One region of the Photobacterium minamisatsumaniensis genome, then DNA from elsewhere that is predicted to be linked to it. Evidence: predicted binding sites of a transcription regulator. Region 1 holds the regulator's gene; each other region holds the start of a gene.
What was found. Region 1 encodes PurR, which represses purine synthesis genes. Its sites were predicted from a motif close to TNANGNAAACGTTTNCNTNA; they were not measured.
Positions count from the first base shown of each region.

Region 2: glyA (serine hydroxymethyltransferase) is a predicted target of PurR. The motif match lies at 2,070-2,089, and genes of this name have one in related genera.
Region 3: purE (5-(carboxyamino)imidazole ribonucleotide mutase) is a predicted target of PurR. The motif match lies at 8,608-8,627, and genes of this name have one in related genera.

Region 1 covers NZ_JAKJSI010000067.1:11,274-21,448, forward strand. Annotated here, with positions in the region: gene L4D78_RS26695 (ABC transporter permease) at 1-670, opposite strand, end outside; gene L4D78_RS26700 (ABC transporter substrate-binding protein) at 718-1,881, opposite strand; gene L4D78_RS26705 (dihydrolipoyl dehydrogenase family protein) at 1,896-4,130, opposite strand; gene L4D78_RS26710 (carboxymuconolactone decarboxylase family protein) at 4,147-4,725, opposite strand; gene L4D78_RS26715 (hypothetical protein) at 4,883-5,278, opposite strand; gene L4D78_RS26720 (TfoX/Sxy family DNA transformation protein) at 5,561-6,151, opposite strand; cyclic di-GMP riboswitch class I at 6,280-6,384, opposite strand; gene purR (HTH-type transcriptional repressor PurR) at 6,586-7,599, opposite strand; gene L4D78_RS26730 (heme ABC transporter ATP-binding protein) at 8,062-8,913, opposite strand; gene L4D78_RS26735 (FecCD family ABC transporter permease) at 8,910-9,947, opposite strand; gene L4D78_RS26740 (heme/hemin ABC transporter substrate-binding protein) at 9,965-10,175, opposite strand, start outside.
Region 2 covers NZ_JAKJSI010000012.1:149,586-159,760, forward strand. Annotated here, with positions in the region: gene nrdR (transcriptional regulator NrdR) at 42-491, opposite strand; gene glyA (serine hydroxymethyltransferase) at 689-1,939, opposite strand; gene L4D78_RS04510 (YitT family protein) at 2,382-3,002, shown strand; gene glnB (nitrogen regulatory protein P-II) at 3,294-3,632, opposite strand; gene L4D78_RS04520 (hypothetical protein) at 3,751-4,155, opposite strand; gene L4D78_RS04525 (HAD family hydrolase) at 4,364-5,044, opposite strand; gene purL (phosphoribosylformylglycinamidine synthase) at 5,180-9,097, opposite strand; gene mltF (membrane-bound lytic murein transglycosylase MltF) at 9,394-10,175, shown strand, end outside.
Region 3 covers NZ_JAKJSI010000037.1:66,762-76,936, forward strand. Annotated here, with positions in the region: gene trkA (Trk system potassium transporter TrkA) at 1-304, opposite strand, end outside; gene rsmB (16S rRNA (cytosine(967)-C(5))-methyltransferase RsmB) at 489-1,769, opposite strand; gene fmt (methionyl-tRNA formyltransferase) at 1,878-2,822, opposite strand; gene def (peptide deformylase) at 2,837-3,346, opposite strand; gene L4D78_RS19735 (LysM peptidoglycan-binding domain-containing protein) at 3,637-4,692, shown strand; gene dprA (DNA-processing protein DprA) at 4,685-5,779, shown strand; gene L4D78_RS19745 (DUF494 family protein) at 5,782-6,255, shown strand; gene L4D78_RS19750 (DNA topoisomerase family protein) at 6,300-6,860, shown strand; gene L4D78_RS19755 (5-(carboxyamino)imidazole ribonucleotide synthase) at 6,931-8,046, opposite strand; gene purE (5-(carboxyamino)imidazole ribonucleotide mutase) at 8,046-8,534, opposite strand; gene tsaC (L-threonylcarbamoyladenylate synthase type 1 TsaC) at 8,739-9,296, shown strand; gene hemF (oxygen-dependent coproporphyrinogen oxidase) at 9,303-10,175, shown strand, end outside.

The sequences.
Region 1 (10,175 bases):
CGATGATCAGCGCGACATCAACCACAGAAATACCGTAAGCAGCGACGGCAAATAGTGGCAGTCTAATTTTTGGCAACCACTGAGGCAAGATAACCTTCAGCCATGCCTCTTGATTAGAGTATCCAAGCCCATTTGCAACCGCGAGTAGTTTGTTTACGTGTATTTGCTGTAAGACTGAAATGCTCATCAATAAAAGAAATGGAATTTCTTTTATTGCTAAGCCCAGCAGTAGCCCTAATCCATAGCGGTCTTGAATGAGGTTAAAGCTGTTGGCGGTATTAAAACCAGTGCTTTCTAATAAGCGATACATCCACCCTGATGGCGCAAGTAAAAAAGCAAAACCAATGGCAAAAGCGACATGAGGCATCGCAAGCATTGGGCTGAGGAAGCGTTCAATTTTACGCCAATATGTTGTATTCCAGTATCGGCGTAATATAAAAAATGATGCCGATAAAGCAAGTAGGGTACTGCTAAGGCCCGTGAAAAGACTAAGCATGAATGACTGTTCAATGCCGGGCCAGTTGGCAACTGTGGTGAATGCCGAGAGGTTAGGTTCGGTATAGCCTAAAGGAGGCAGCCAAGATATTGCAGGTAAAACTAACCCTAATAAACCGGGTATCAGTGGAATAATAAAAAGAATGAAAGTAAGAAAAAAAATTGCGTGAATCATACTGAACCTAGGTTAGGAAGCTGCCAGAAGACAGCTCCCTTCATTGTTTAACTGCCGTAGCGCTTTTGCCATTCCAGCTCAATGGCTGTAATCCAGCTAGGGTGAGGCTCAGGAATTGATTTAAATAGGCTAAACTCTTGAGCTCCAACCTTATTGAGTACGTCTGGCTTTAATATAGAAGGGTCGCCCCAAATCGTTGAATCCGATTTACGGGCTTGCGCTTCAGGGCTCATCAAAAAGTTGATGGTCACGAGTGCGCCAGCTTTTGCCGAAGCATTCCACGGTATTGCCAAGAAATGGATATTTGATAGCGCCCCTTGCTGAAAGGCATAAGTCTGGGCGGTTTCGACAAGGTTGCCATTTTCGATAGCGGCGTTGGCGGCATTCGGGTTAAAGGTTATGGCTAACAACAGTTGTTGATCATCGAGCAACTGAATGGTTTCACTTGTACCTGATGGGAAACGGAGACCTTGTTGCCATGCGACAGGGTGTAATTGGTCTAAGTATGACCACAACGGTGCGGTAACCATATCGAATTTACTCTTATCGAATGGTTCATATAGCGCTGAATTGTTATTTGTTAGCTCGAGTAATGCCGCCTTAAGAAAGCTACTTCCATGAAATTCTGGTGGTTGTGGGTAACTCACTTTACCTGGAAATGCTTTTGCAAGGCTTAGAAGCTCAGCAAAGTTTTGAGGCGGGTTATTCAACGTTTGTTTGTCATGAATAAAGACAAGCTGACCAATCCCCCACGGTGCTTCCATACCGTTTGTTGGCTCAGTAAAGTCTTCATCGATAGGTAGCGATGTATCAACGAATTGCCAATTGGGCAAGCGTTGGGTAAATGGCCCGTGCAGTAGGTTATTGTGTTTCATCGAACGGAAGTTTTCGCCGTTTAACCATACGAGATCGACGCTACCTGCTTGGTCTTTACCTGCGGTTTTTTCAGCAAGTAGCCTTTGCGTTGTTTCGGCAATATCTGCCACTTTGACATGTTTTAAGTTAATGCCATATTGTGTCTTTAATTGACGGCTCGCCCAACGTAGGTAGTTATTAATCTCTTGGCTTCCGCCCCATGCATTAAAGTAAACAGTTTGTCCTTCTGCATCCGCTACAGTCTGCTGCCATTGACCACCGTCTGTGGTGTTATTGGCAGCAAATGCGAAGCTAGTGGTTAGCGCAAACGCTAACCCTAGAATAGTTTTTTTCATATGTCCTATAATCCCTACTTTTCCTTGAGCGGCGCTTCTTCGGTTGGTTTTACAGTTGCATTTGTTTGCATGGTATCAGTTTGGGTACTTGGTTTCTCGTTTCGCATCCAAGTATGATATTTTTTAACCAACGCCAGTAAACCTTTGGGTGCATTGGCTTGCTTCCAAACACCTGCAGTATATTTTGTCGCTTCACTCATGGTTGGGTAAGGGTGAATTGTCCCTAGTATTTTGTTTAGTCCTAAGCCATGGCGCATAGCAAGGGTGAACTCAGCTAACATTTCACCCGCATTATGACCAACAATAGTGACGCCTAGAATTTTGTCTTTACCTTTTGGTGTAATGACTTTTATAAAACCGTGGTCTTGACCATCCGTAATGGCGCGATCTAAATCATCAATACCGTAAGTTGTCACTTCGAATTGAAGACCTTGCTGTTGGGCTTCTTTTTCATTAATACCCACACGTGCCACTTCAGGCGAGGTATAAGTGGCAGCAGGCAAGACAGAGTAATCTGCTTTGAATTTCTTTACATCGCCAAATAAGCCGTTCACTGCGGCATACCATGCCTGATGTGCTGCTGCATGCGTTAGTTGGAATGGGCCTGATACATCGCCAACTGCAAATATATTCGGGTATTTGGTTTGTAGGTAATCGTTAACTTCGACAGTGCCTCGTTCTGAGGTTGTAATCCCAAGTTCTTCTAAGCCAAAGCCCTGTACATTAGCGACGCGGCCAAGAGCAAGCATCACAACATCAAATTCTACGGTTACTTCATCGCCAGTTGCCGTCGTGAGGTATACACGCTGTGTACTAATACCTGATTCGTCGGTTATGTTTTCAAATCGAGACGCACGGTGGCCAGTCATTATCGTGACACCGTCTTTCTCCATTTGTAACTTAACTTGCTCGGCGGCATCTAAATCTTCACGGATCAAGACTTGTTCAGCCATTTCAATGAGCGTGACCTGACTACCTAGGCGGCGGAAACTCTGTGCCAATTCACAGCCAATTGGCCCCCCACCAAGCACCATCATGTGTTTAGGTTGCTCTTGCAGTTGCCAAATAGTATCTGAAGTTAGGTAGTTAACAGATTCTAATCCTTCAATCGCAGGCACTAATGGGCGAGCACCTGTGGCAATTACTATATTACGCGCTGTAATTCGCTCACCGTTTACCTCGACTTCCCATGGTGACAAGATAGTGGCTTCTCCACTAATACAATTAACACCGAGCTTAGAGTAGCGATCTACAGAATCATGAGGCTCAATTTTGGCGATAACATTATGGATTCTTCCCATCACTTGTTTGAAGTCGACTTGAGTCGCGCTGGTGGTAATACCAAATTCATGAGCGCGGGATATTTCAGCCATAGTGTGCGCTGCACGAATAATGGCTTTTGATGGTACGCATCCGGTATTTAAGCAGTCTCCTCCCATTTTATGACGTTCAATGAGCGTTACCTTCGCCTTTACTGCGGCGGCAATGTAAGAGCTAACCAGACCGCCAGCCCCTGCACCGATAACAACCATATTTTGATCAAATGAAGAGGGCTTTTCCCATTGGGCGTAAACACGGCGTTTTTGAATGATGCTCATCACTGCTTTGGCAATTAGTGGGAAAATACCCAGTAAAGCCAATGAGATAACAACTGGGGCAGAGATAATACCGCTGAGTGTGTCTATTTGGCCAAGCTGAGTACCTGCATTAATATAGACAGCTGTTCCGGCTAACATGCCTACTTGGCTAACAAGGTAAAACATTTTAGTGCTGATAGGGGTTAAACCCATGAGCAAGTTAACTAAGAAGAAAGGGAAGACAGGGATCAAGCGTAGTGTGAAGAGGTAAAGTGGCCCATCTTTTTTAATGCCAGCGTTAATCGGTACCAAGCGGTGACCAAACTTGCTCTGTACCCAATCTCGAAGAATAAAGCGGCTGAATAAGAAAGCCAATGTCGCCCCGATAGTACTGGCGAATGAAATAAGCAATAAACTCCACCAGAAGCCAAATAAAGCGGCGCCAAGGAGCGTCATTATGGCTGCCCCTGGAAGTGATAATGCCGTTACCAATACGTAGAGGCTAAAAAACACCACGCTCGAAAACAATGGGCTCGTGCTTATTGTATCTTGTAGGGCTAGCTGCTGGGTTTTCGCGTACTCTAACGTAAAGTATTGCCCTAAATCAAAGGCAAACCATATGATAAGTAGAGATGCAATGATAGCGAGTAGAACGATTTTTTTTCTATCCATGTTATTTACTCCTGAGCTATTCCTTTGACGACAACTTTTCTTTTATCGAATCGGGTTGGATCGGTAGCGAACAAAATCCCTGCTCAGGTACGTCGAGCGCAGTATTAAACTTTGCAGAGAGGTTCTGGAAAGAAATGAGGGCGGTGAGTTCAACAATCGTATCTTCGTCATACCACTGTTTGAGTGTATCCAGCATGTTTTCGGTGACACGTTGACCTGTAATCGTCATTGTTTCTGTGTAGCGTAATACTGCCCGTTCTTGTTCTTCAAATAATTCACTGTGCTGCCAGTTAGCGAGCGATTTTATTTTCTCTTCTGAATCACAACGCTCAGCTAACCTCATGCCATTAGCATCGACACAAAATGCGCAGTCATTTAGTTGAGAGACCCTGACGCAAACTAATGAACGCATGATAGGTGATAGCGGAGAAGAGCGACGATCAAGATAGCCAAAGAAACTAGCAACCAGCCAAAAAAGGGTAGGCTTACGCCCCCATAAGAGCGCCGGGTTTAGTACTTTGCCGAAATGGCGTTTTTGAAGCCAAAGTAGCGGCTTAATGGTAATGGAATGGTTTTTTTTGGCTGAAATGCGCACGATCACCTCTTAATATTAGGAATACTTTTTATGCCACAATGGGTATATAACCTGACCATGAGCAATGATTACTCAAATTATCAGATAGATATGAGACAAAGACCTAATTAAGAGCTGAATTATTTCACTGAGTGATGAAAAAAGTGACTTTGGCCGTTTAGTTGATTACTAATTGAACGGGACGGTCATGTTGAGCTTGGGTGACTATTTTATTTGGCTGGGGTGACGTCAAAGTAATATAGCCGCAAGCTAAAATAGGCACAACGGCAAGTAACATTGTTTTACCGATATGATAGTTACGGTACCAATACTTTTTTGAGCGTATTTTTAACAGTAGTCCCCATGTAAGGAGTAGGGCGTTAAAGCCTGAAACGTAAACAAGTACATCGTACATCATTGGCATTGAGGCCATGTTGTTATTGATAAGAACGAGTACGGTGATAGGGGGAAGTAAGCTGAGTAAAACGAATAACTTCATTAGTCGAGGCCATTTACCAAACTTATCCTTGAACATCTGATCAGTTTGTCCGGGAAAAGGTTTGGTACAGTTCATAATGACCTCCGAAAATATATGCTGTTATTTTACGGTCTTTATAAAGTAATGAAAGCTTGTTGAGTGTTTTGTAAACAGCTTTGTGAGGCAATTCAATCTTTCAGATATACTGACAATTAATTGTCATTCATGGGGTGTACGAAGCAAACTGAACGTGCGGTCAAAGCCTGACCATGCTATCGAGGAGAATAATGGTGCTGAGGCATAATAGTGAGCAAGGAACACTCGAAATGATGCATTAACAAGAGGCATATCACCTCTTGTTAATGGTACTAAGCGGGGTTAACTAAGCTTTGAAAGCAGCTCTGAGCGACGTTCTTGCGGAATAACTGACCAATGCTGGCCACTAATTGCACCTTCTAATGCCCATAAAAGATCAATGCTTACAGTGCCTTGATGGGTATCTTGTAATGCCCTAAAAGCGTTAATCGAACCCGCTTCAAATAATGCATCGACACTGATAATCCCTGCTTTTTTTAGCATGCGTTCGTTTGCGAGTCGTAAGTTAGGTAGATCTTTTATACGTTCTGGTCCTGCCTTACTTTTTGTTTCTTTGTCTTCTTTTGCCGCTTCAAGAGAGCGCTTAGCTTGGCTAAGTATTTTAGTTGTGTCTTCCCACCATTCATCTGGAATTGCAAAATGCTTGGTAACAACAGGAAATCCACGTTTCTTATAAATATATGGCTTTAAGCCTGCCTGTTTAAAATCTTGTTCGTTTTCAGCGTTGGCACGAAGATGAAGTTTGTCGTTAACAACGAGTGCAAACATTGTTTCACCTGCGAATATGCCAAATCCGCCAAACATCGAGCGTGATTTTACGTTGTTGAAACAACTAAACAGTCGTAATGAATTTTTAAGTACTGGTTTGTCCATGCTTCTTCTCGGTGAAAAAAATCTAGGGTCACCTAACAACAGAGCGAGGATTTCAGATTAGCAAAATTAACAAAAGAGTAATGTCAGAATCATGTAAAATATGACGCCTGATCACTATTGCTATATCCATCGGCAACCCCGCTACCTTAAGTCGAACTAGTTATTGAAAACTATAGACTCTTAGGCCGGAAGCTTTGCGTCCCAATCTTTCGAAAGGTTTGCCTTGTTCGTGACTGTTTAAGAATATCGCAGAAGCAAAATTTGAACCTGCTCCCACTTTTAATAGCGTGACCTTGCTCCCATAAATTATTTTATCTTGTCTTTATTTAATTATAAAAAGTGCCAAAAGTTGAGTGAATATTCTAATTAGGCATGCTATAAGCACAAAAAAACGGAGGGGGAAGCCTCCGTTCTTATCGTCATCAATCCGCTTGTTATGAATTGGTGTTTCGGTTTATCACTGATTTTCTAATCACAAGCTCTGGTATCATTTCAAATATACGGTGCTCATGATCTTTATCTTTCACTCGTTCTAACAGGATTTCGATAGCTGTTTTACCAAGGCGGCGCTTGGGCTGGTGAATCGTGGTTAGGGGTGGTGAAAAGTATGGTGCTAAATCAATATTGTCGTAGCCGATAATTGAAATATCTTCAGGTACACGAATACCAGCTTGTGAAAATGTACTGATCATGCCCATCGCCATGATGTCATTGAAGCAAAAAATCGCCGTTGGACGTTTGTCCATTGCAATGAACTTTTCAGCGGCTTCAACTGCCGATTCACATTCAAAGTCACCTTCGAGTACCCAATCTGGGTGTACTTCGAGATCGGCTTCAGACATGGCTTTTTTAAAGCCTTTTAATCGTTCGCGACAAGCAGCTTTATCACTGTGGCCGGTTAAGCAACCGATAGCTTGATGCCCATGTTCAATAAAGAACTTAGTCGCGACATAGCCGCCTAACTCAGCATTATCTTGAATTTTATCTGTGTGAGGACTCTCTGGGCCCCAATCCATGACAACCATAGGCAAATCTTTTTGGCGCTCTAATAGACCGAGTAGGTTTTCATCCAAGTCTGAGCACATGACCAACAAACCATCAACGCGCTTTTCAGCCAGCATGCGTAAATAATCACGTTGCTTCTCAAGGTTACCTTCAGTGTTGCACAAGATAAGTGTGTAACCAGCGCCGTAACAGTACTCTTCAACACCGTGTACGACTTCAGCAAAGAAAGGGTTGGTCGATTTTGTAACCAACATGCCAATAGTACGGGTTGTGTTGCATTTTAAACTACGCGCTACAGCACTCGGAGCGTAGTTTAGCTCGTCAACTGCAGACAGTACTTTTTTTTGCGTCGCTTCTGCGACAAATCGCGTTTTGTTAATCACGTGAGAGACGGTGGTTGTAGAGACACCAGCCATACGTGCAACATCTTTAATCGTTGCCATATTTATTCTTCTAATAATAAGGGTCAAAAGACCTAGGTAATTTTAAGCTTTACTCAATAGAGTAGTGCACTGGCTATACGTTCAATACAGTTCACTGTTCTGTTGAGTACAGATAACAGAAACGACAAAAGGCCGCGACACGAATGGGCGGCTTCGTTTCTTTTCAGTATTCACGTTTATTGCGATTTAGGCTTTGCAATTGTTGCATAGTGTAATCGCTTGCGCTCTCATTTTACTCAGTGTAGCAAAGAGTGCAATGTTTCTTGCCTTAATAAATTAGGATTACTGGTGAATTGGATAGGTTTGATTGATTAATGGTCAACCATAAATCTAGCGAATAATTCCAAGAAACCAATAAAGATAGGTTTATAAAGCCTTTTTAGTTTGATTAAGAAGGCTTTAAAGGAAAAAGAGAAGGTATAAAAAAGAGATGTTTTTATTTTTTTTAACAACAACTTCCTGTTAAATGGCCAGTTCGAACTTTGACTGGTGTTCTTCAATTTCATGGCTGGATGTTGCAAGCACAATAGGATAATTATCGATCGGGTGGTGTGTAATGCAAACAGGCCAACCATAAACGCGTTCGATCGTTTTCGCTGTTAAAGCGTCCTTCGGACAACCATCAGCTTGAATTTTTCCCTCATTAAGAATGACTAAACGGTCTGCATATTGCGCTGCTAAGTTTAAATCGTGAATCACTATGATCACCGCAGCCCCAGACTTCGCTAACGACTTTGCGACTTGAAGGGTTTTATGTTGATGCGCTAAATCGAGTGCTGATGTTGGCTCATCAAGCATCAGAATACACTGCTCACCAGCGCGACTGAGTTGAGTCAGTACCCGTGCAAAGTGCACGCGCTGTTTTTCTCCTCCAGAGAGCGTAGGGTATAGGCGACAACTCAAATTTGTGACATCGACTTGAGCCATTTTTTCTTTAGCAATACTTACCGTTTCCCGATTGGTCAGCGCTAAGGGGAGACCACCCAGCTCAACAACTTCTTGCGCGGTAAATGCGAAGGTTAGGTTACTATGCTGAGGCAACACACCAAGGTGTTTTGCGAGTTCAGCTGGTGGCCAAGTGGCACGGTTTTTACCAAAAAAGGAAACATGGCCTGTAGATTCTTGTTCACCACATAATACTTTCAAGAGGGTGCTTTTACCTGCACCGTTAGGACCTAGCAAGGCGGTAAGTTCACCACTTTTGATCTGAATAGCTAAATCATCAAGGAGTACTTTATCACCCAATTTAAGGTTAAGCCCTGAAGCATCAATAGCACATTTTGTTTCAACGCTATTTTTTGTCATCAAGCTCATGACATTTTCCCTTTTTGTTTTACGAGCAGGAAGATAAAGAAGGGCGCGCCGAGTAGGGCTGTAATAATCCCAACAGGCAGTTCAGCCGGTGCAACTGCGATACGTGCAAGCATATCGGCAACCAAAAGAATTAATGCGCCAAGCAGAGCAGATAATGGTAAGAGCACTTTATGATTAGGCCCTACGAGCATTCGACCAAGATGGGGGACGATTAAGCCAACAAAACCAATCACACCGGTGAGTGAAACAGCAATACCAACACCTGCAGCGCAAAGTAAAATCAGTAACCTTTTCAGTGTTTGTACATTAACCCCCATATGTTTTGCTTCTGCTTCTCCGAGCAAAAAGGCGTTGAGTGCATTTGCATTGCGATCAAACATAAACATCAGTACGGCAAGAGTAATATAGGAAAGCGTGATGCCAGGCCAAGTTGCCCCTGCAAGTGATCCCATGCTCCACAGTGATAAATCTCGTAGTGCTTGGTCGTCAGCGTAATAATTCATCAGGCCAAGCGCAGCACCTGATAGTGCCCCGATAGCCACACCAGCCAGAAGCATCACTGTTACAGAAGTACCGTTTTTGTCTGTGCCTAAGTAATAGACAAAAAAGGTACTGAAAGCCCCGCCTAAAAAAGCAAAAACGGGAACGGTGGCTAGTGTTAACAACAGAGGAAATGATGCTGCAAGCGGAGCAAAAAACACAATAGCTAATGCCGCGCCTAAGCTCGCTCCTCCTGAAACGCCGATAATACCTGGGTCGGCGAGGGGGTTACGGAATAGCCCCTGCATAACAGCACCGCATAGCGCTAATATCGCACCAATTGCCATTCCAAGTAATGTTCTCGGTAAACGAATTTGGTTAATTACAATTTGTATATGTTGGGGCAGATCCGATTGCCAAGGCATTAAGGCTTTGAAACTATCAGTGAAGGTGATTGCCATCGGACCGATGACTACTGATGATGTAATGGCAAGCAACAGCAGTACGAGGCCAGTTGGAAAAATAATACGTGTCGGAATACGGTATAACTGCATAGTAATAAATGCTTATATTAATTTGGATAGAAAACGGTGTTTAAACGTTCAGCTTCGCTTAAACTTTTCAGCCCCAAACCGCCGATCAGAGCAGTTCCATCGATCATAGCGAGGGCTTTGTTTTGGCCTGCTGGTGTTGCGACGAGTAAAGGCATTTGTTTAAGCAGCTCATCAGCTGAACCGATTTTACTCATGGTACGCGAACTCAGCAGGATGATATCAGGCTGC
Region 2 (10,175 bases), on a different contig from region 1:
ATATATCTAAGGCTAACCGGAGCCGTAACTCCGGTAGCAATTTATTTTTCTAATTTGGCAATTTCTTCGCCAAACTCACGAATATCTTCAAAACTGCGATAGACAGAAGCAAAGCGGATATAAGCCACTTTATCCAGCTCTTTCAACGCCTCCATCACTAGATTACCAATCATATCAGATGGTACTTCACGTTCACCGGTTGCTCGCAGACGTGACTTAATAGTATTGATGGCACGTTCAATATCATCGGCGCTCACTGGTCGTTTTTCCAGTGCACGTTGAATACCGCCACGCAGTTTTTCTTCATTAAACGGGTCACGGTTGCCATTGGTTTTTATCACTCTTGGCATAACCAGTTCGGCTGTTTCAAACGTAGTATAACGCTCGCTACACGCCAAGCATTGACGTCGGCGACGAACTTGATGACCATCAGCCACCAAGCGGGAATCAATTACCTTGGTGTCATTTGCACCACAAAAAGGACAATGCATCTTGCCTCCTAATTTTCGTCATCCCAGTGTAACTCATTTCATTACGTTATAGAGAGCTTTAGGCGGTTTTTCTCTGGGTTTAATAAAATTTAGAAGTGAAATGGATATTGTTCTATAGATATTAAAAAGGCCCGCATGAATGCGGGCCCAAGAGATTTCAAGTTTTCATTACTGTTTAAGCAATAATCACCTTGTGATTAAGCGTAAACTGGCAGGCGCTTACAGATCTCAAGTACCTTCGCTTTTGTTGCTTCAAGTACTTCTGGCTTGTCCGTGTTGTCTAACACGTCACACATCCAGCCAGCAAGCTGCTTAGCATCATCTGCGGTAAAGCCACGGCGAGTAATGGCAGGAGTACCAACTCGGATACCCGATGTTACAAACGGGCTACGCGGGTCATTCGGTACACTGTTTTTGTTTACCGTAATGTTCGCAGCACCAAGTGCAGCATCTGCTTCTTTACCAGTGATACCTTTATCGATAAGGTCAACAAGGAACAAGTGGTTTTCAGTGCTGCCAGATACAATCTTGTAACCGCGCTCAAGGAATTCACCCACCATCACTTTGGCGTTTTCAACAACGCGAGCCTGATACTCTTTGAACTCTGGCTCCATCGCTTCTTTGAAAGCAACCGCTTTAGCAGCAATTACGTGCATTAGCGGACCACCTTGGCCACCAGGGAAAACAGCTGAGTTCAGCTTCTTATAAAGATCTTCACCTTCACAAGACAGAATTAGACCGCCACGTGGACCTGCTAGTGTTTTATGCGTAGTCGTGGTCACAACGTGTGCGTGTGGAACAGGGTTCGGGTAGACACCAGCTGCGATAAGGCCAGCAACGTGTGCCATATCAACGAAGAAGTACGCACCGACTTTATCTGCGATTTCGCGCATACGCGCCCAATCACACACTTGTGAATATGCAGAGAAGCCACCGATGATCATCTTCGGTTTGTGCTCGAGTGCCAATGCTTCCATCTCTTCGTAGTCAATTTGACCAGCTTCATCAATACCGTAAGGAATGATGTTGTAAAGTTTACCCGAGAAGTTCACAGGAGAACCGTGAGTCAAGTGACCACCGTGTGCTAGGCTCATACCCAAAACAGTATCACCAGCATTTAGCAGTGCCATGTAAACTGCATTATTTGCCTGAGAACCTGAGTGCGGCTGTACGTTCGCGTATTCTGCACCAAATAGCTCACATGCACGATCGATCGCCAGCTGTTCTGCTTTATCGACAAACTCACAGCCACCGTAGTAGCGCTTGCCTGGATAACCTTCAGCATATTTGTTCGTTAGCTGAGAGCCTTGTGCTTCCATTACTCGTGGGCTGGTGTAGTTTTCAGAGGCAATTAATTCAATGTGCTCTTCCTGACGCGCAGTTTCTTCCTGAATAGCTGCAAACAGTTCAGCATCATAATTGGCAATGTTCATCTCGCGCTTTAGCATCTGTATCTCCTGACTCAGATTATATTCGTACCTTTCTGCTCAAAAATTCAATTTTTCACACTTGAGACAAATCGGTTATAAACATACATTTCGGGCAAACAACAAAAATTAGCAAAGCTAGGCGCCACGTGGACGCAAACGTTTTCGTCATGCTTGTATATAAGGCTGCATTTTACAGAATTTGATCTAAATCAGGTAGCCCTAAAGTAACTTTTTATTATTATTTATTTCAATGATGGTATGAATTGTTTTCATCTTGGTGAACCAACACTCAACAACTGACATATTTGCGTTTCATTTTTTACAAGAAAATAGCGAATATATTTTTTTACATTCTCGTCTCAAATTATGTACACCTAACGAAAGACTCTTTTTCTCATAATATTCCGCTTTTAGTCATTGCGCTTTATCATGGCGCCCTTAACTATAAAGGAGCGTTGTTTTGAGCGGTTACCATCATTCATTAAAAGAAAATATCATTGCCATCCTTACGGGTACTTTCATCGTTTCTCAGGGTGTTTTCTTTTTGCAGCAGGCTGATTTATTAACCGGTGGAACAACAGGTTTAGCCTTGCTTGCTAGCCAGTTTATTGATCTTTCATTTGGTCAGTTATATTTTCTGATGAACACACCTTTCTACCTCATGGCATGGTTTCGCATGGGCAAAAGCTTTGCGGTTACCAGCATTATCTCAGGCGGAATGGTTTCACTCATTACAGATAACTTACATCACGTACTTGAAATCAGCCGTCTTGAACCGCTCTACTGCGCGATTATCGGTGGGTTATTAATGGGTCTAGGCATGCTGATCCTATTCCGCCACAAAACCAGCCTTGGCGGTTTCAATGTCTTGGTACTGTTTTTACAGGAAAAATTTGGCTGGTCGGCAGGAAAGCTTCAAATGGGGATTGATATCAGTATTCTGGTTGCATCATTCTTCTTGGTAAACCCGATGGTTTTACTCTTCTCAATCATCGGTGCCTTCATGTTGAATTTAGTCCTGGCGATGAACCATAAGCCTGGCCGCTACAGCAGCGAGCTAAAGCCGCAAACGAGTACCTAAGTTAATTTTGCGACAGACAAAACAAAAAAGGCTTGCCAATTTGGCAAGCCTTTTTTCATGTATTGCGTACGCCCAATCATTTCTGATCTCAGGCAAGCAGAAGAAGGTAATTTGTATGAGGGTGAAGGAATTTCGCTCAAGAACGCAGAGGAAGCACTTAGTTCACACCTAGCAAGTCAACTCTGGCTAAACTGTTTCATTCTCTGGCAAAGAGGAAGCGCGGAGTTTATAAGGCATAAATGAGCACTTCCGATACCGCCAGAGGATGAAACAGCGACGACAGAGAGGACTTTAGATCGCGTCCTCGTCTTCCTCACCCGTCCTGATCCGCACCACACGCTCGACATCAAACATGAAAATTTTGCCATCACCAATTTTGCCTGTTTGGGCGGTTTCGATGATCGTGTCGATACATTGCTCTGCAACTTCATCAGACACCACAATTTCAAGTTTTACTTTTGGCAAAAAATCGACCATGTACTCAGCACCACGGTACAATTCCGTATGCCCTTTTTGACGCCCAAAGCCTTTAACCTCAGAAACGGTCATACCAGTGATCCCGACATCGGCGAGGGCTTCGCGAACATCATCAAGCTTAAATGGCTTAATAATGGCTTCAATTTTTTTCATCTTCATCATCCTTTGCTGAGCAGAGGTCACTGGCGTGTATTTCGATAAGAGACGACATCATCGACGCCAACTGCCTGATTAATATTGATTACAGTATACCAAATGGAACGTTTGAGGTTCAGTGTTTTTCAATTGGTAATACAACATCGGTGTCCATCATTTTTAGCAGGACCACGACAGCAAAAATAAGCACAGAGCTATTTAAAATGACGACCGAAAACGGCCGAAGATCTGAGCTTACAAGCGAAGGCAGATAGGGGATCATGCTGTAACCGAAAAACATCGTTACGGCAGGAATAAAGAAATATAACGGGATAAATCCCCAGCGACGTCCTCGGGCGAGGCCGACGGAAGCAAGAATGCCTGATAACAATACCAAAATAGCAATAATGCTTGGCACAATACCGACTTGCTTAAAGCTCATGACTGTTGCGAACGTATCCGCATACCGAAGTAAACAAATCATCACGAGCACTGCCAACCCTTTACCTGCGTTGGCTAAACCATTCCGTTGGTTGTCCATTTTAGTCTCTTCCATGAAAGCAGATAGGATAAATCTAAAAAATATAAGCACATCTCCTATGTGGCTATATTCAGTAGTACAATACAATATGACTCAAAGATTTATGTGTTACACATACTCCTCACTAATTGTTTAGACACATATTTTAGTTATAGTTCCGATCAATACTTTGATCTATACATGCAATACATTGAATGGTTATAAATAGTTAGTAATGTGTTTTCACAAGATCAACAAAACCACCTAACGTTCTGACGACGCGTGTTGTCACCTTCGTCTCATACCGGTGGCGATTCAACCATACCGCTTTTAAGCCAACTTGCTTTGCCGCTTCCGCATCGTTCATTGGATGGTTGCCAATAAACCAACACTCATGGGCATTTTCCTTTGCTAACCTGACTGCCTGTTGGAATATATGCGCATCTGGTTTTGCCACACCAACCTGCTCCGAGGTTACAACAAAGCGGAAAAACTCACTGATATTGGTATCTTGAAGCTTCGCTTCCTGCTGAAAAGTGAAGCCATTGGTGATAACGGCCAGTGGTGAAATCGTTTGAAGTTGTGTTAACGCAGGCAATACATCAGGAAATAGCCGCCAGTGTTGACGATAAATTTGGTAATACTCACCAATTAAATTATCTGCCTGCTCATTACTTAAGGGCTTTTTGAATAGCTCACTGATCCGTGCTCGGCGCAAACCTTCAAAATTCAATTCACCAGCTCGCCAGCGAACACGTTGCCGATCGGTAATGTCACGCCAAACCGTTTCAGGTGATTGCAGACAGCCATCAATAAGATCATGAGGATATCGTGCAATAAAAGTGCGAATTGCATCTTGCTCAGCACCATCATGATCAAGCAACGTATTATCAAGATCAAAAAAAATCATGTCGCCTCTCCCCTATCTAACTGATATTCAGCTTAATCATACTCTTGCAATTTAGGCGAGGAATTTATTAAAAATTTGCTACTAAAAACAAAAAGCCGCTCATATGAGCGGCTTTTTTAATCAGTTAGCTTTCGCTTAGCCAATATTGACACGAGCATTACGGAACATGCGCATCCATGGGCTGTTCTCGTTCCAGTCATCTGGATGCCATGAATTAGCAACAGTACGGAATACACGCTCAGGGTGCGGCATCATAATAGTTACGCGACCGTCTTGCGTAGTTAAACCGGTAATACCATTTGGTGAACCATTCGGGTTTGCCGGGTAGTTCTGCGTTACATTACCGTAGTTATCAAGGTAACGTAGGGCAACCGTACCAGATTGCTCAATCGCATTCAGGTGCTCGCCATTACGCACTTCAACACGACCTTCACCATGAGAAACCGCGATAGGCATACGAGAGCCAGCCATACCATTGAAGAACAATGAATCACTTTGCTGAACTTCAACTAAGCTGAAGCGTGCTTCAAAGCGTTCTGATTCGTTGCGCACAAAGCGTGGCCACAAATCGGCACCTGGAATTAATTCACGCAGGTTCGACATCATCTGACAACCGTTACAAACACCTAGTGCAAAGGTATCGTTGCGATGGAAAAAGCGTTCAAACTGGTCACGTGCCATATTATTAAACAGCACTGATTTCGCCCACCCTTCACCGGCACCAAGTACATCACCGTATGAGAAGCCACCACATGCAACCAAGCCATTAAAGCCTTCTAGCTGAACATTGCCCGAGAGAATATCACTCATGTGAACGTCTTTCGCTTCAAAGCCAGCACGGTCAAATGCCGCAGCCATCTCAACGTGTGAGTTAACACCCTGCTCACGTAAGATAGCCATTTGTGGCTTCGCGCCCAAGTTGATTGCAGGAGCAATAAACGGCGCAGCAACATCTTCATTGATGTCGAACGTTAGTTTGGTGTTCAAGCCAGGATCTTGCGTGTCTTTTTTCGCTTCAAACTCTTGCAGTGCACCTGCAGGGTTATCACGCATTGCCTGCATTTGATAAGTCGTTTCAGCCCAGATAGTACGTAACTCGGTACGACTCTGCTCTAGAACACGGTCGTTGCCATTCCAAATACGAACGACATCCTCATCAATCACAGTACCAAGCACATGGCTACAAGCTTCGAGACCATTAGCGGCTAATACAGCCTGTACGGACTCTAAGTCTTCCGTACGAACTTGAACAACCGCACCTAGCTCTTCGTTGAATAGCATTGCTAGGACATCGTCACATTGATCGCCAGCTGTAGTGTTCAAATCGACTTCAACACCGGTATGACCGGCAAAGGCCATTTCAGCTAAGGTTACATACAAACCACCATCACCGCGGTCATGGTAAGCCAGTAGCTTCTCGTCGCGTACTAATGCCTGAACAGCATTGAAGAAGCCTTTCAGTAATTCTGGGCTATCAACATCTGCCGGCTTATCACCAAGTTGCTTGTAAACCTGTGCCAGTGCTGTTGCACCAAGGCGGTTTTGGCCACAACCTAAATCGATAAGTAATAAACTTGAGTCACCTTTATCTGTACGTAGCTGTGGTGTCACAGTCTTACGAACATCTTCAACGCGACCAAACGCAGTAATAACCAGTGACAATGGTGAAGTCACTTCTTTCTCTTCACCGTTTTCTTCCCACTTGGTTTTCATTGACATGGAGTCTTTACCAACCGGGATTGTCAGGCCAAGCGCTGGACACAGTTCTTCACCAATCGCTTTAACGGCTTCATATAGACCCGCATCTTCACCAGGGTGACCCGCTGGTGACATCCAGTTAGCCGACAGGTTAATACGCTTCATATCACCAATATCTGCACTTGCGATGTTAGTGATTGCTTCACCAACTGCAAGGCGAGCTGATGCGCCAAAATCAAGCAGAGCAACAGGCGTACGCTCACCCATCGACATCGCTTCGCCGTGGTAAGTATCGTAGCTCGCAGCGGTTACTGCACAGTTAGCCACTGGTACCTGCCAAGGGCCAACCATTTGGTCGCGAGCAACAAGGCCTGTTACCGTACGGTCACCAATGGTGATCAGGAAGGTTTTTTCAGCGACTGCTGGTAGGCGAAGGACACGCTGAGTCGCCTCTGCTAGCTCGATACCAGAGCGGTCAATTGCCTGACCTTCAACTTTCAGTGTTTTCGCGTCACGGTGCATCTTCGGCGCTTTACCCAATAGAATATCCATTGGCATATCGATTGGTGTATCGTCGAAGTGGCTATCTTCAAGTGTTAGGTGCCGCTCTTCAGTCGCTTCACCCACAACCGCATACGGTGCACGTTCACGCTGACAAATCGCATCAAATGCCGCCATGTTTTCTGGCGCAATGGCCATTACATAGCGTTCTTGTGATTCGTTACACCAGATCTCTAGCGGGCTCATGCCTGGTTCATCGTTTGGTACATCACGTAGCTGGAATTTACCGCCACGCTCACCATCATCAACAAGCTCAGGTAATGCATTTGAGATACCGCCCGCGCCCACATCGTGGATAAAGGCGATTGGGTTATCGTCACCCATCTGCCAGCAACGGTCGATCACTTCCTGACAACGACGTTCCATTTCTGGGTTTTCACGTTGTACTGAAGCAAAATCAAGGTCTTCAGCCGATTGACCAGAAGCCATTGATGATGCTGCACCGCCGCCAAGACCGATGTTCATCGCAGGACCACCCAGTACGATCAGTTTCGCACCTACAGGGATCTCTTTCTTCTGAACGTGATCTGCACGGATATTACCCATACCACCAGCAATCATGATTGGCTTGTGGTAACCGCGTACTTCTTCGCCATTGTGTGACGTAACTTTCTCTTCGTAAGTACGGAAGTAACCAAGTAGGTTTGGACGACCAAATTCGTTGTTGAATGCCGCGCCACCCAGAGGGCCTTCAAGCATAATGTCTAACGCAGTAACGATACGGCCCGGCTTACCAAAGTCCGTTTCCCAAGGCTGTTCAAAACCAGGAACACGCAGGTTAGAAACCGTAAAGCCAACCAAACCCGCTTTTGGCTTACCACCAATACCCGTTGCGCCTTCATCACGGATTTCACCGCCTGAACCTGTTGATGCGCCCGGCCATGGTGAGATTGCCGTTGGGTGGTTATGCGTTTCTACTTTCATCAAGATATGTGCAGCTTCTTGATGGTAGTTATATTGACGAGATTCTGGGTTCGGGAAGAAACGACCCACTTCAGAGCCTTCCATTACTGCGGCATTATCTTTGTATGCAGACAGAACGTGCTCGTTATTTTTCTCGTAGGTGTTTTTGATCATCTTAAACAGTGACTTTTCTTGATCAACACCGTCGATCGTCCAGTCAGCATTAAAGATTTTATGACGACAGTGCTCTGAGTTCGCTTGAGCAAACATCATCAGTTCGATGTCATTCGGATTGCGACCCAGTTTAGTGAAGTTTTCCACTAAGTAGTCAATTTCGTCTTCTGCTAATGCCAAACCCAGTGTTACGTTTGCTTCTTCTAGGGCTTTGCGGCCACCAGCCAGAATATCAACCGATTTCACAGGTGCAGGTTCAGCTTGAACGAACAAGGCTTGTGCTGCTTCAAACTCACCGAAAACCACTTCCATCATACGGTCGTGGATCAGGCCTTTTAGCTCTTCAATGTGTTCATTCGTTAGTGTTGCCGTAGTTTCTACGTAATACGCTGTACCGCGTTCTAAGCGATTAACATTGCTTAAACCACAGTTGCGGGCGATATCAGTTGATTTAGAAGACCATGGCGAGATAGTTCCCGGACGAGGCGTAACCAGTAGCAGCAAGCCAGTCGGCTCGTGCTCTGCAATCGTTGGACCGTAGGTTAGCAGGCTCGCAAGCTTACTTTGCTCGTCAGCATTCAGCGGTGCTGATACATCAGCAAAGTGCATAAACTCAGCATAAATGCCTGACACAGGCAGATCTAATTCGCGGCAACGCTCTAGTAGCTTATTAACGCGAAACTCAGATAGTGCGGGTGAACCACGCAAAATTTCCATGTGCGAACGTCTCTCGATTAGCAGTTGAATGAAGGTGATATTGGCCTAACCCCCAGCACTATTCTGGGATAATTACGTCAATCTCACCTCGCTTTACAAAATATTCAAAGGCGATGTGCTCATGATGTGGCGTAGTATAAGGGAAAAAAATTTGTGACGTAACACCTGACGCAACCGTTTGCGTGTTTTTTTTTCAATTGTTCGAAAAAAACTGATAATTTGCCGATAACTTTGCGGATCCGCTGAGCTTTGGTATAAAGAACACCCTACTATTACGTGAGCATAGTTTGTTGAGCATTAACCGACCGATTATTCAGCTACAGCGTTTTACCGCTGTACTCTTTAGCCTACTGTTATTGAGTGGCTGTCTCTGGCAAGAAGAACCTCGCACCGATCTTGAGCGTATACGTGAAGATGGTGTACTTCGTGTCGGAACACTCAATAATCAACTCTCTTATTATATTGGCAGTGAAGGTCCAACCGGCCTTGATTACGAAATTGCTCGCCTTTTTGCCGAGAAGCTCGGCGTAAAGCTTGAAATGAAGCCTATGTTCACCTTATCTCGGCTTTTTCCTGCCCTTGAGCGTAATGAGGTCGATCTGCTCGCAGCAGGCTTAACCATGACCGATGAGCGCTTAGCAAATTTTCGAGCTGCACCAGCTTATTATTATGCCAGTCAAAAAGTCGTGTATAAAAAAGGCCAATGGCGCCCTAGAAGCCTGAGTGATCTTGCGCAGAATAAAGGTAGCTTTACCATTGTCAAAGGCTCAAGTTACGAACTCACACTGCAAGCACTTAAACAGCAATACCCAACATTAGAATGGAATGCCGTTGAAGAAACCGATAATGATGAATTACTACGTCAAGTTGCAGCGGGCGAATTAGACTATACGATGGCTGATTCTGTTGAAGTCGCTCTCAACCAGCGTATTAATCCTGATGTTACGACAGCCCTTGAGCTTACAGAAGATGAACCCATTGCTTGGTTTATCAATCAAACCAACGATGACAGCTTATATGGCTTGCTCATTGAATTCTTTGGTGAGATCCAACAAAGCGGTGAACTCGCGAAGCTTGA
Region 3 (10,175 bases), on a different contig from region 1:
GAGAACGAATACGTGCAACTCTGTTTGGAGTATTAAATAGAGTAAATGCGATCTGACAAGCGATCATATTGGTTTCATCGGAATTGGTAACCGATACCAACATATCTGCATCTTGTGCGCCGGCTTCACGTAAAGTGCGAGGGTGGCTTGCAAACCCTTGAACGACACGCAGATCGTATTTGTCTTGCAGTTCGCGTAAGCGCTCTGGATCCTTATCGACGATAGTAATATCGTTGTTCTCGCCAACCAGGTTTTCGGCTAATGTGCCACCGACCTGACCAGCCCCGAGAATGATAATTTTCATAGCATATGCCTGATTAATTGAGTCGTTGTAGATTACTACGCTTCTGGGTAGGGATCATTCAGAACACCTCCCATTTAGAGTAACTTAGTTTTCACTGTTGCGATAAATAGTGATGCTTTAATTGATTCTTATGACAAAAAAGCGGAACTTGGTCACCAAGTTCCGCTTTTTATTGCGAGCTAATTTAGACTGCTTTTTTTATAACAGCGTAGTAAAACCCATCCATGTCATGCTCACCCGGTAGGATCTGACGGCCAGGGTTGCTACGGTCGCTGCCAAGAAGTTCAGCACCAGAGGTACGTTCAAGGAATGCTGTTACCTGCTCGCTGTTTTCTTGTGGCGTGATAGAGCAAGTGGCGTATACCAAGGTGCCTCCAGGCTTAAGCTGGTGCCACATGGCGTCAACAATCTCAGACTGTAATTGCGCGAGTGCTTCAATATCATCAGCACGGCGCAACCATTTAATATCAGGGTGGCGGCGAATAACACCAGTTGCCGAACAAGGGGCATCAAGCAAAATACGGTCGAATTTCTCACCTTGCCACCATTCTTCTGGGTAGCGAGCGTCTGCACAGAGTACTTTGGCATCCAGCTTCAAACGCTGAAGGTTTTCGTGCACGCGTTTCAGGCGATTGTCATCGCAATCAATCGCAACAACTTGGGTCGTTGGCTGGCGTTCCATTATGTGGGCTGTTTTGCCACCTGGAGCGGCACAGCAATCAAGGATCAGCTCTCCCGCTTGAGGTTGAAGGTACTCGACTGATAACTGAGCCGCAGCATCCTGTACAGAAACCCAACCGTCGGCAAAACCGGGCAGTAGGGTAACATCACAAGGCTTATGTAGTTTCAGCGCATCAGGTGCTTCAGGGTGGACATCGGTCTCGATACCTTCAGCCGTCAGTAGCGCACGGTAGCTGTCACGGTCGTGGTGCTGGCGATTTACACGCAACCACATCGGTGCTTTGGTATTGTTGGCTTCAACTACCGCTTCCAGCTGCTCTGGGTAGCTACTCTTTAATAGCTTGAGTAGCCAACCTGGGTGGCCGTAACGGCCTGCATCATGGCTAATCGCTTGTTGGTCGAGTGTGTCTTGCTGGCGCTGGTAATTACGCAATATGGCATTGATCAAGCCGCGTAGTTGAGGCTTTTTCAAGTTTTTGGTCGCATTAACGGTTTCTGCCACCGCTGCGTGAGCAGGAATGCGCATGTAGCCTAGTTGATAGAGGCCAACTAAAATCAAGTGGTGGAAAACCCGTTGCTTGCCTTTGAGTGGCTTATCCATCAATTGGTTGGTGACCGATTCTAGGCGAGGCAGCCAGCGAAGTACGCCGTAGCATATTTCTTGCAATAGGGCGTGATCGCGTTCTTTTATGTCTTGCTGTGCAGCAGGAAGCGCATTTGATAGGGACTGGCCCTGATCAACAACCTGATAGACAACTTTGGCCGCTGCGGCTCTTACATTCATGCGGTTTTCCTGATGTTCTCAGCCCACCCTTTACAGACAATGTATCGGCTGGACGTCGTATTCGGTAGTTAAAAAGAAGGCCAGCGTTTGCACTGGCCTTGGCGGTGCTTACAGGACGGTGCCTGGTTCAAACCACTCTCGGCGTGAGTTGAGCAAATCTTGTGCTTGCATTGCTTTTTTGCCTGGCGGTTGGATTTCGATAAGGCGAAGTGAGCCTTTGCCTGTTGCGACAACAATACCTTGTTTATCGGCAGAGAGAATGGTGCCAGGGGCTTGACCATGTTCACCTTCTACAACGGCAACCTGCCATACTTTGACATTTTGTTCGGCAACGGTGAAATAGCTCATTGGCCACGGGTTGAATGCGCGAACACAACGCTCGATAGCTGTCGCGTCCATGGCCCAATCAATTTTGGCTTCTTCTTTACTTAACTTTTTCGCGTAGTTGGCTTGTTCATCATCTTGCTTAATAGCAACGGCACTGCCCGAGGCAATGTCAGCAAGACATTCGATAAGCGCGCCAGGGCCTAGACCCGCCAGTTTTTCATACATCGTCGCACTGGTGTCAGTTGCTTCTATTGGCAGGGTGGCGATGCTCAGCATGTCGCCCGTGTCTAGCCCTTCGTCCATTTGCATAATGGTAACGCCAGTTTCAGTATCCCCTGCCCAAATTGAGCGTTGGATTGGTGCGGCACCACGCCAGCGAGGCAAGATAGAGCCATGGACATTGATACACCCTAGTTTCGGCGTTTCCAGTACTTCTGTCGGTAGCAGCAGGCCATAAGCAACAACAACCATGATGTCAGCACCAAGAGCAGCAAGCTCTTGTTGTGCTTCTTCATTACGCAGAGAAGCCGGCTGATAAACTGGAATATTATGCTCAACGGCAATGTTTTTAACTGGGCTTGCAGTTAATTTTTTACCACGACCCGCTGGGCGGTCGGGTTGAGTATAAACGGCGATAACTTCATGCTGTGAAGACAACAACGCCGCCAGATGACGGGCGGCGAAGTCTGGCGTACCAGCAAAAACAATACGTAGTGATTTGCTCAAGGAGGCCTCTATGACTAGTTTTTTTCGTTAAAACGCTGAATTTTTTCAAGCTTTTGCTTGATACGCTGGCGCTTAAGCGGTGATAGGTAGTCAACAAATAGCTTGCCGGCAAGGTGATCAAGCTCATGCTGAACACAGATTGCCAGTAGATCATCAGCTTCGAAAGTGAACGCGTTACCATCACGGTCAAGGGCTTTCACCGAAACCTCTGCCGCGCGAGGTACGAGGGCGCGTGCGCCTGGTACAGATAGGCAACCTTCTTCAATACCGTCTTCACCACGTTTCTCAGTGATTTCAGGGTTAATCAGTACCATCGGTTCATTGCGCTCTTCCGACAGGTCGATCACCACGATACGCTGGTGGATGTCCACCTGAGTTGCTGCAAGGCCGATACCTTCTTCGTCGTACATGGTTTCTAGCATGTCATCGACAATTTTCTGGATCTCAGGGGTGACAGCTTCAACGGGTTTAGCAACGGTGCGTAGGCGCTCGTCAGGGAATGTTAATACTTGCAATAAAGACATAGTTACTCGTTTTAAAAGACAGTACTGATAACAGGGGTCACTTAGTTGCTCTAATTCTAGTCATTTTAGCGGTCAAATAACAGTACTCGATAGCCTCCTTGTTAATCACTGGTGGATTTTTTATTTCCTTCTCGTATTAAACGGGCGGTTACGTGAATAATGCAACAACAATATATGAAAGGAGAGGTCTGCCGAAAACTTGATATTTGATAATCGCTGGCGCTAGACAGTCGCGGGTAGCAGTGACAGCCTGAATCAATTGGGGATGTTGAATAATAAGGATAGAGAACATGCTGTTGCGTGTCTTGGTGTTCATGTTGGCTTGCTTCAGTTTTATCGGTGGAGCGATGAGCCAACCTCTTAAGGTTATAGATGGCGCGCCATCGGTCTACATCGTTAAAAAAGGCGATACTTTATGGGATATTTCATCCTATTTTTTGTCAAACCCTTGGTTATGGCCTCAACTTTGGCAGGCCAATAGTTATATAAAAAACCCTCACCTCATTTATCCAGGCGATCGAATTCATTTGATTTGGGTCGATGGTCAGCCTCAGTTGCGATTGAAAAAGACCGTCAAGTTGTCACCGGAAATTCGGGTGATCCGCGCGCCGATCACGACTATCCAATCGACCTTGATGTTGCCTTATTTGGCTCAAGATAAACTTTTAACGCCAGAAAGCTTAGCTCGCCTGCCTCAAATTACGGGCGAAAGCCGAGCGAAAGGCTATATGGAAAAAGGGGATACCTTGTGGGTTGATACCGAATTAGAGCAAGGTGAAGAATGGTGGGTTTACCGTCCCGATAAACCATTTCGTCGTGATATAGAAAATGAAGGTGTCAGTCGAGTTATTGCCTTGAAAGAGATTGCTAAAGGAACTGTAGTTGAATACACCGAAGGCCAGAGTGCGATTGAGCTGACGGCCTTTAATCGAGAAGTGAGACAAAATGATGTCTTGTTGCCTGCCCCTTTAGCCAGTGAAACGCTTGAGATGAGCTTTTATCCATCCTCTCCCCCGCCATCAAGCAAGGCTGTTGTTTTAGGCCATCTTAATCATATGAATTATATTGCGACTGATGATGCGGTGGTGATTGATTTAGGGCATTTAGATGGCGTTGCAGCCGGTAATGTATTCCAACTTCACCGAGAGGGTGCTGATGTATCGGGGAGAAAAGGAGAATACCATTATCAGGCGCTAAACAGTAAAACAACCTATTCACTACGCAACGTTCCGATTGGCGAGATTGTCGTGGTTCGTCCTTATGAACGCTTTAGCCTTGCTGTGGTTACCAAAGCCATTGAACCTTTCTCTGCTGGAGTTATGGCATTACCCCCCTCAAATGACTGAACTTGAAGCTTGGCTACAACTTGCAAGTGTCCCTTCATTGGGAGGAGGTAGGATCCGTCGCTTACTTCAGCAGGCGACGCCTGTTGAGATATGTCGGATGCCATTACCTGCTCTTCTTGCTCTAGGTGTGACTGCTCGACAGGCTGAGCGATTGTTGCATCCCAATCAAGCACGAATCGCCCAAGCGTTACGTTGGGCTGAACAAATCAATCAACATATCTTGACGATGGACAGCCTTGCCTATCCTTCTTTACTGAAAGAAATTGCGTCACCGCCCCCTATTTTATTTATTCGAGGAGAGCCTCGTTGGCTTGCAGAGCCACAGTTAGCCATTATTGGCAGCCGAAGTGCCAGTATTGATGGTCGTGAATCGGCTTATGAGTTTGCCGCATCAATGGCTGCGGCTAACTATGTTGTCACCAGCGGACTTGCGCTTGGTGTTGATGGGCAAGCGCATTATGGTGCCCTGAAAAATGGCGGGGCGACGATTGCGGTATTGGGCTCGGGCTTAGATAAAGTTTATCCGGCACGTCATCGAGAGCTTGCTAAGCTGATCCCAGAGCAAGGTGCGTTAGTTTCTGAATTTTGGCCTGATGAATCACCAAGGCCGCAAAATTTCCCTCGTCGTAACCGAGTGATCAGCGGGCTGTCTGTTGGCGTATTAGTGGTAGAGGCCGCACAAAAAAGTGGGTCTTTAATTACCGCTAACTATGCGCTTGAGCAAGGACGGGAGGTTTTCGCCTTACCTGGCTCCATTCGCCACCCCGGTAGTCGAGGTTGTAATGCGTTAATAAAAAACGGTGCTAAATTGGTAGAAACGCCGGTCGATATCTTTGAAGAGGTAGGTGCACTGACAGAGTGCGTGAAAAGTAATCAGTTAGACTTGCAGTTGCCACAACCTGAAAATGAAGAATTGCCATTTCCAGCGCTGTTGGCTAACGTAGGCAGTGAGGCAACACCCGTAGATGTAGTTGCTGAGCGTTGTGGACAACCCGTTCATGAGATAATGATACAGTTACTCGAATTAGAGTTGCTAGGGGTTGTCACTTCGGTACCCGGTGGCTATATAAAAACGAGGAGGGGCTAGTTATGATGGATATTCTCATGTACCTGTTTGAAACCTATATTCAAAGTGATGCGGAATTGATGGTTGATCAAGACGAACTCTCTGAAGAGCTACTGCGTGCAGGTTTTCATCAGGAAGATATCTATAAGGCGCTATCATGGCTTGAAAAGCTAGCAGCGCTGCAAGAAACTGAAATCACACCTTATATGAACACCAGTGCAGTGACATCGGTTCGTATCTATACTGAGCTTGAAATGACTCGTTTAGATGTTTTTTGTCGTGGATTTTTGATTTACCTAGAACAAGTTCATGTACTTGGTGCCGATACACGAGAAATGGTGATTGATCGTGTTATGGAGCTTGATACTGCGGACTTTTCCTTAGATGATCTTAAATGGATTATCCTGATGGTACTCTTTAATGCACCTGGTAATGAAAGTGCGTATAGCCAAATGGAAGAGTTGCTTTATGGTATTGAAGACGAGTATATCCATTAATTAATTAATTAATTGGCCTTGGCCGTTGAAGATAGTCGAGCTGTATGTCTGGTAAAATAAACGAGCAACTCTTTTCTGCCCATGAACATGCTTTGGAACATCTAAAAGAGTGTCCAAGTTGCGGTTCTGAACTAGTGATCCGAAACAGTAAGCGTGGACCTTTTCTTGGTTGTGCAAGTTACCCTGAATGTGACTATATAAAACCGCTCAAGCAAAATGATGGACACATCGTAAAATACCTTGGGCAGCCTTGCCCTGATTGTGGTGAAGAGTTGCTGTTACGCCAAGGACGGTATGGCATGTTCATTGGCTGTAGCGGTTATCCTGAATGCCAACATATTGAATCACCAGAAAAGAAGAAAGCGGAAAGTACACACTTAACGTGTCCAGAGTGCAGTAAGGGAAGCTTGATTGAACGTAAATCTCGTTACGGCAAAGTATTCTATGCGTGCGACCAGTTCCCAACGTGCCGCTTTGCGATAAACCATAAACCCGTCGCGGGAGTATGCCAGACATGTGGATTTGCTTTGTTACTTGAGAAAAAATTAGCGAGTGGCAATAAACTGCAGTGCGCAGATCGTAAATGCCATGCTTATCAAACGTAATTGCACTGATTTAGCCAGAGACAAAAACAGCCAGCATTTCATGCTGGCTGTTTTATTTTTATCTTAAGGCTTAACGGTGAAGGACTGGGAAGGTTTCAGCATTGAGCTCTGCGGCTAACTCTTTCAATACTGTTTGTAATGCCAGAGTTGTTTCGGCGCAAATATTGATATGCCCCATTTTTCTACCTGGGCGCTTCTCTTTTCCATACCAATGAACATGGCACTGTGGTGCTGCCAAGATAGCTGCTGGTAGTTTGTTTTCACCAAGAATGTTCAACATTGCCGTTGGGCGCAATAAAGCGGTGCTACTAAGAGGAAGACCTGTAACGGCACGCAAATGGTTTTCAAACTGGCAAGTTTCTGCACCTTGTTGGGTCCAGTGACCTGAGTTATGAACTCGTGGGGCAATCTCATTAACCAGTAGCGTGCCATCTACATCAAAAAACTCAATGGCTAATACTCCGACATAGTCCATCGACTGTGCGAGTGAATTAAACATGGTTTCGGCTTGTGCTTGTAGTGCGTCACTATCAGGGAGAGCGGTTGATAGGCTGAGAACACCATCAGTATGGATATTTTCGGCTAGTGGATAAACCGCAATGTTGCCATTTATATCACGAGCTCCAACCAGTGAAACTTCACGGTCAAAAGCAACGAACTCTTCAGCGACAATGGCTTGATCTGGTGTTTCTGCAAGAAACTCTGCGATTTCAGCCCAAACCTGCTCGACGTCATTCGGCGTTTTAAGGCGCCACTGCCCTTTTCCATCGTAGCCACCAAGTGCGCTTTTTAGCACCATAGGTATGCCGACATGTTCAATGGCGGCTTGAAGTTCATCAAAGCTGCTAACAAGATGGTATTTGGCATTTGCAACGTTGGCTTTATCAAGTAATGCTTTTTCTAAACGGCGATCGCCACCGGCTTTAATAGCGTCTGCTGTTGGCTTGAACTTTCCGCTGGCTTGGCAAATGTCGAGAACTTCGTGAGGAACGTGCTCAAATTCTGCGGTGATCACATCAGCATAGGTGATCGCAGTATCCAAGCCCTTTAACATTAGGTGCTGTGTTAAAGGGTGAACAACGTTACCCGTGCTGACATCATAGGCAAACACTTCAATGTTTAATGGAGCGCCTGCCAATGCCATCATTCGAGCCAGTTGACCGGCACCAAGAACCAAAACTTTCATTATGCATCCTCAGCAGGATTTGGGTTGCTGAGCACTGTATCGGTTTGCTCTTTGCGGAAGGCATCAACAGCCGCCATAACATTGCTATCTTGAGTACCAATAATTTGTGCCGCAAGTAAACCTGCGTTTGCAGCACCTGCTTCACCAATCGCCAAGGTACCAACAGCAATACCTTTAGGCATTTGGACGATGGAAAGGAGTGAGTCCATTCCTTTTAGCGCTCGAGATTGTACCGGAACCCCTAATACAGGAAGACTAGTAAAAGCGGCTGTCATTCCTGGTAGATGGGCAGCACCACCTGCGCCAGCGATAATGACCTTGATACCTCGGCCATGAGCTTGCTCTGCATATTCAGCTAGCAGATGAGGAGTACGGTGAGCCGAAACAACTTTCGTTTCATAAGCAATATTGAAGCGATCTAGCATTTCAGCGGCGTGCTGCATGGTTGGCCAGTCAGACTTTGAGCCCATGATGATTCCAACTTTCATCCCGATCTCCTTTGGGTAACTAAATGGTGAAGTGTATAAATGCGTTTGGCTGCATTATACGGAGATTTTTTGTGAAGGAAAACGTTTGCGTCGGTGAAAATGAAACAATCAAAGGGGATCATGGAGTTGTGGTTAAGGAGTCGGTAATATAGGTAAATAGAAAGTTACAAAACGGTCTAGGCCAGAATTAAGAATGAGGGTGATGTGGAAAACCTAAAACAAGTTGTAGCCGCTTTGCAGCAAGGAAAAGTCATTGCTTACCCAACAGAAGCTGTGTTTGGTGTGGGGTGTGATCCTGATAATGCGCAAGCTGTTCATCAATTACTGGCATTAAAGAAGCGACCTATCGAAAAAGGGCTTATTTTAATTGCTGCTAATTATGAGCAGTTACTGCCTTATATTGATGACAGTCTGCTGAGTGATGAACAAAAACGACTGATCCTCGCGTCTTGGCCTGGACCTGTTACTTGGGTTATGCCTAAAAAAGCGAATGTCCCCCAGTTTTTGACTGGGCAGTATGACACGATTGCGGTACGCGTTAGTGATCACCCTTTGGTTCAAGCATTGTGCCTAGCATTTGGTAAGCCCATTACCTCGACAAGTGCTAATTTGAGTGGACTAGAACCTGGTCGCACTGCCACTGACGTCGAACAACAGTTAGGAGAGCACCTTGCTGCGATTTTGCAAGGTGATACCAGTGGCCGTGACAATCCATCTGAAATTCGGGATGCGATAACAGGAAATGTTTTCCGACAAGGATAAATGATGATGCAAGATGTAAGTAAAGAAGCAGTAAAAGCTTTCTTGTTAGATCTTCAAGAGCGTATTTGCCAAGCCATAGAGCAACAAGATAACAGTGCGGTCTTTGAACAAGATGAATGGCAACGTGAGCAAGGTGGCGGTGGCCGCAGCCGTGTATTACGAGACGGGCAGGTGTTTGAACAGGCTGGAGTGAATTTTTCACATGTGTTTGGTACTAAGATGCCAGCATCGGCGACCGCTCATCGACCAGAACTAGCCGGCCGTAGTTTCGAAGCCATGGGGGTATCGTTAGTAATCCACCCTCGTAATCCCTATGTGCCAACATCACACGCCAATGTTCGTTTCTTTATTGCAGAAAAAGAAGGTGAATCACCAGTATGGTGGTTTGGTGGTGGATTTGATTTAACGCCGTTTTATCCATTCGAAGAAGATTGCCAACATTGGCATGATACAGCTAAGCAAATCTGTGCTCCGTTTGGCAATACGGTTTACCCAGATCATAAAGCATGGTGTGATAAATACTTCTTTTTGCCACATCGTGATGAAACCCGTGGTGTCGGTGGTTTGTTTTTTGACGATTTGAACCAATGGGGGTTTGAGCGGAGCTTTGCTTATATGCAGTCTGTCGGCAATGGTTATCTTGATGCTTATTTGCCGATCGTCGAAAAGCGACAAGGGCTTGCTTATGGTGAGCGTGAACGACAGTTTCAACTCTACCGCCGTGGTCGTTATGTTGAATTTAACTTAGTTTATGATCGAGGCACATTATTTGGTTTACAAAGTGGTGGCCGTACCGAATCCATTTTAATGTCGATGCCCCCTCTAGCCCGTTGGGAATACTGCTACACACCAGAGCCAGGATCGGCAGAGGCGATACTT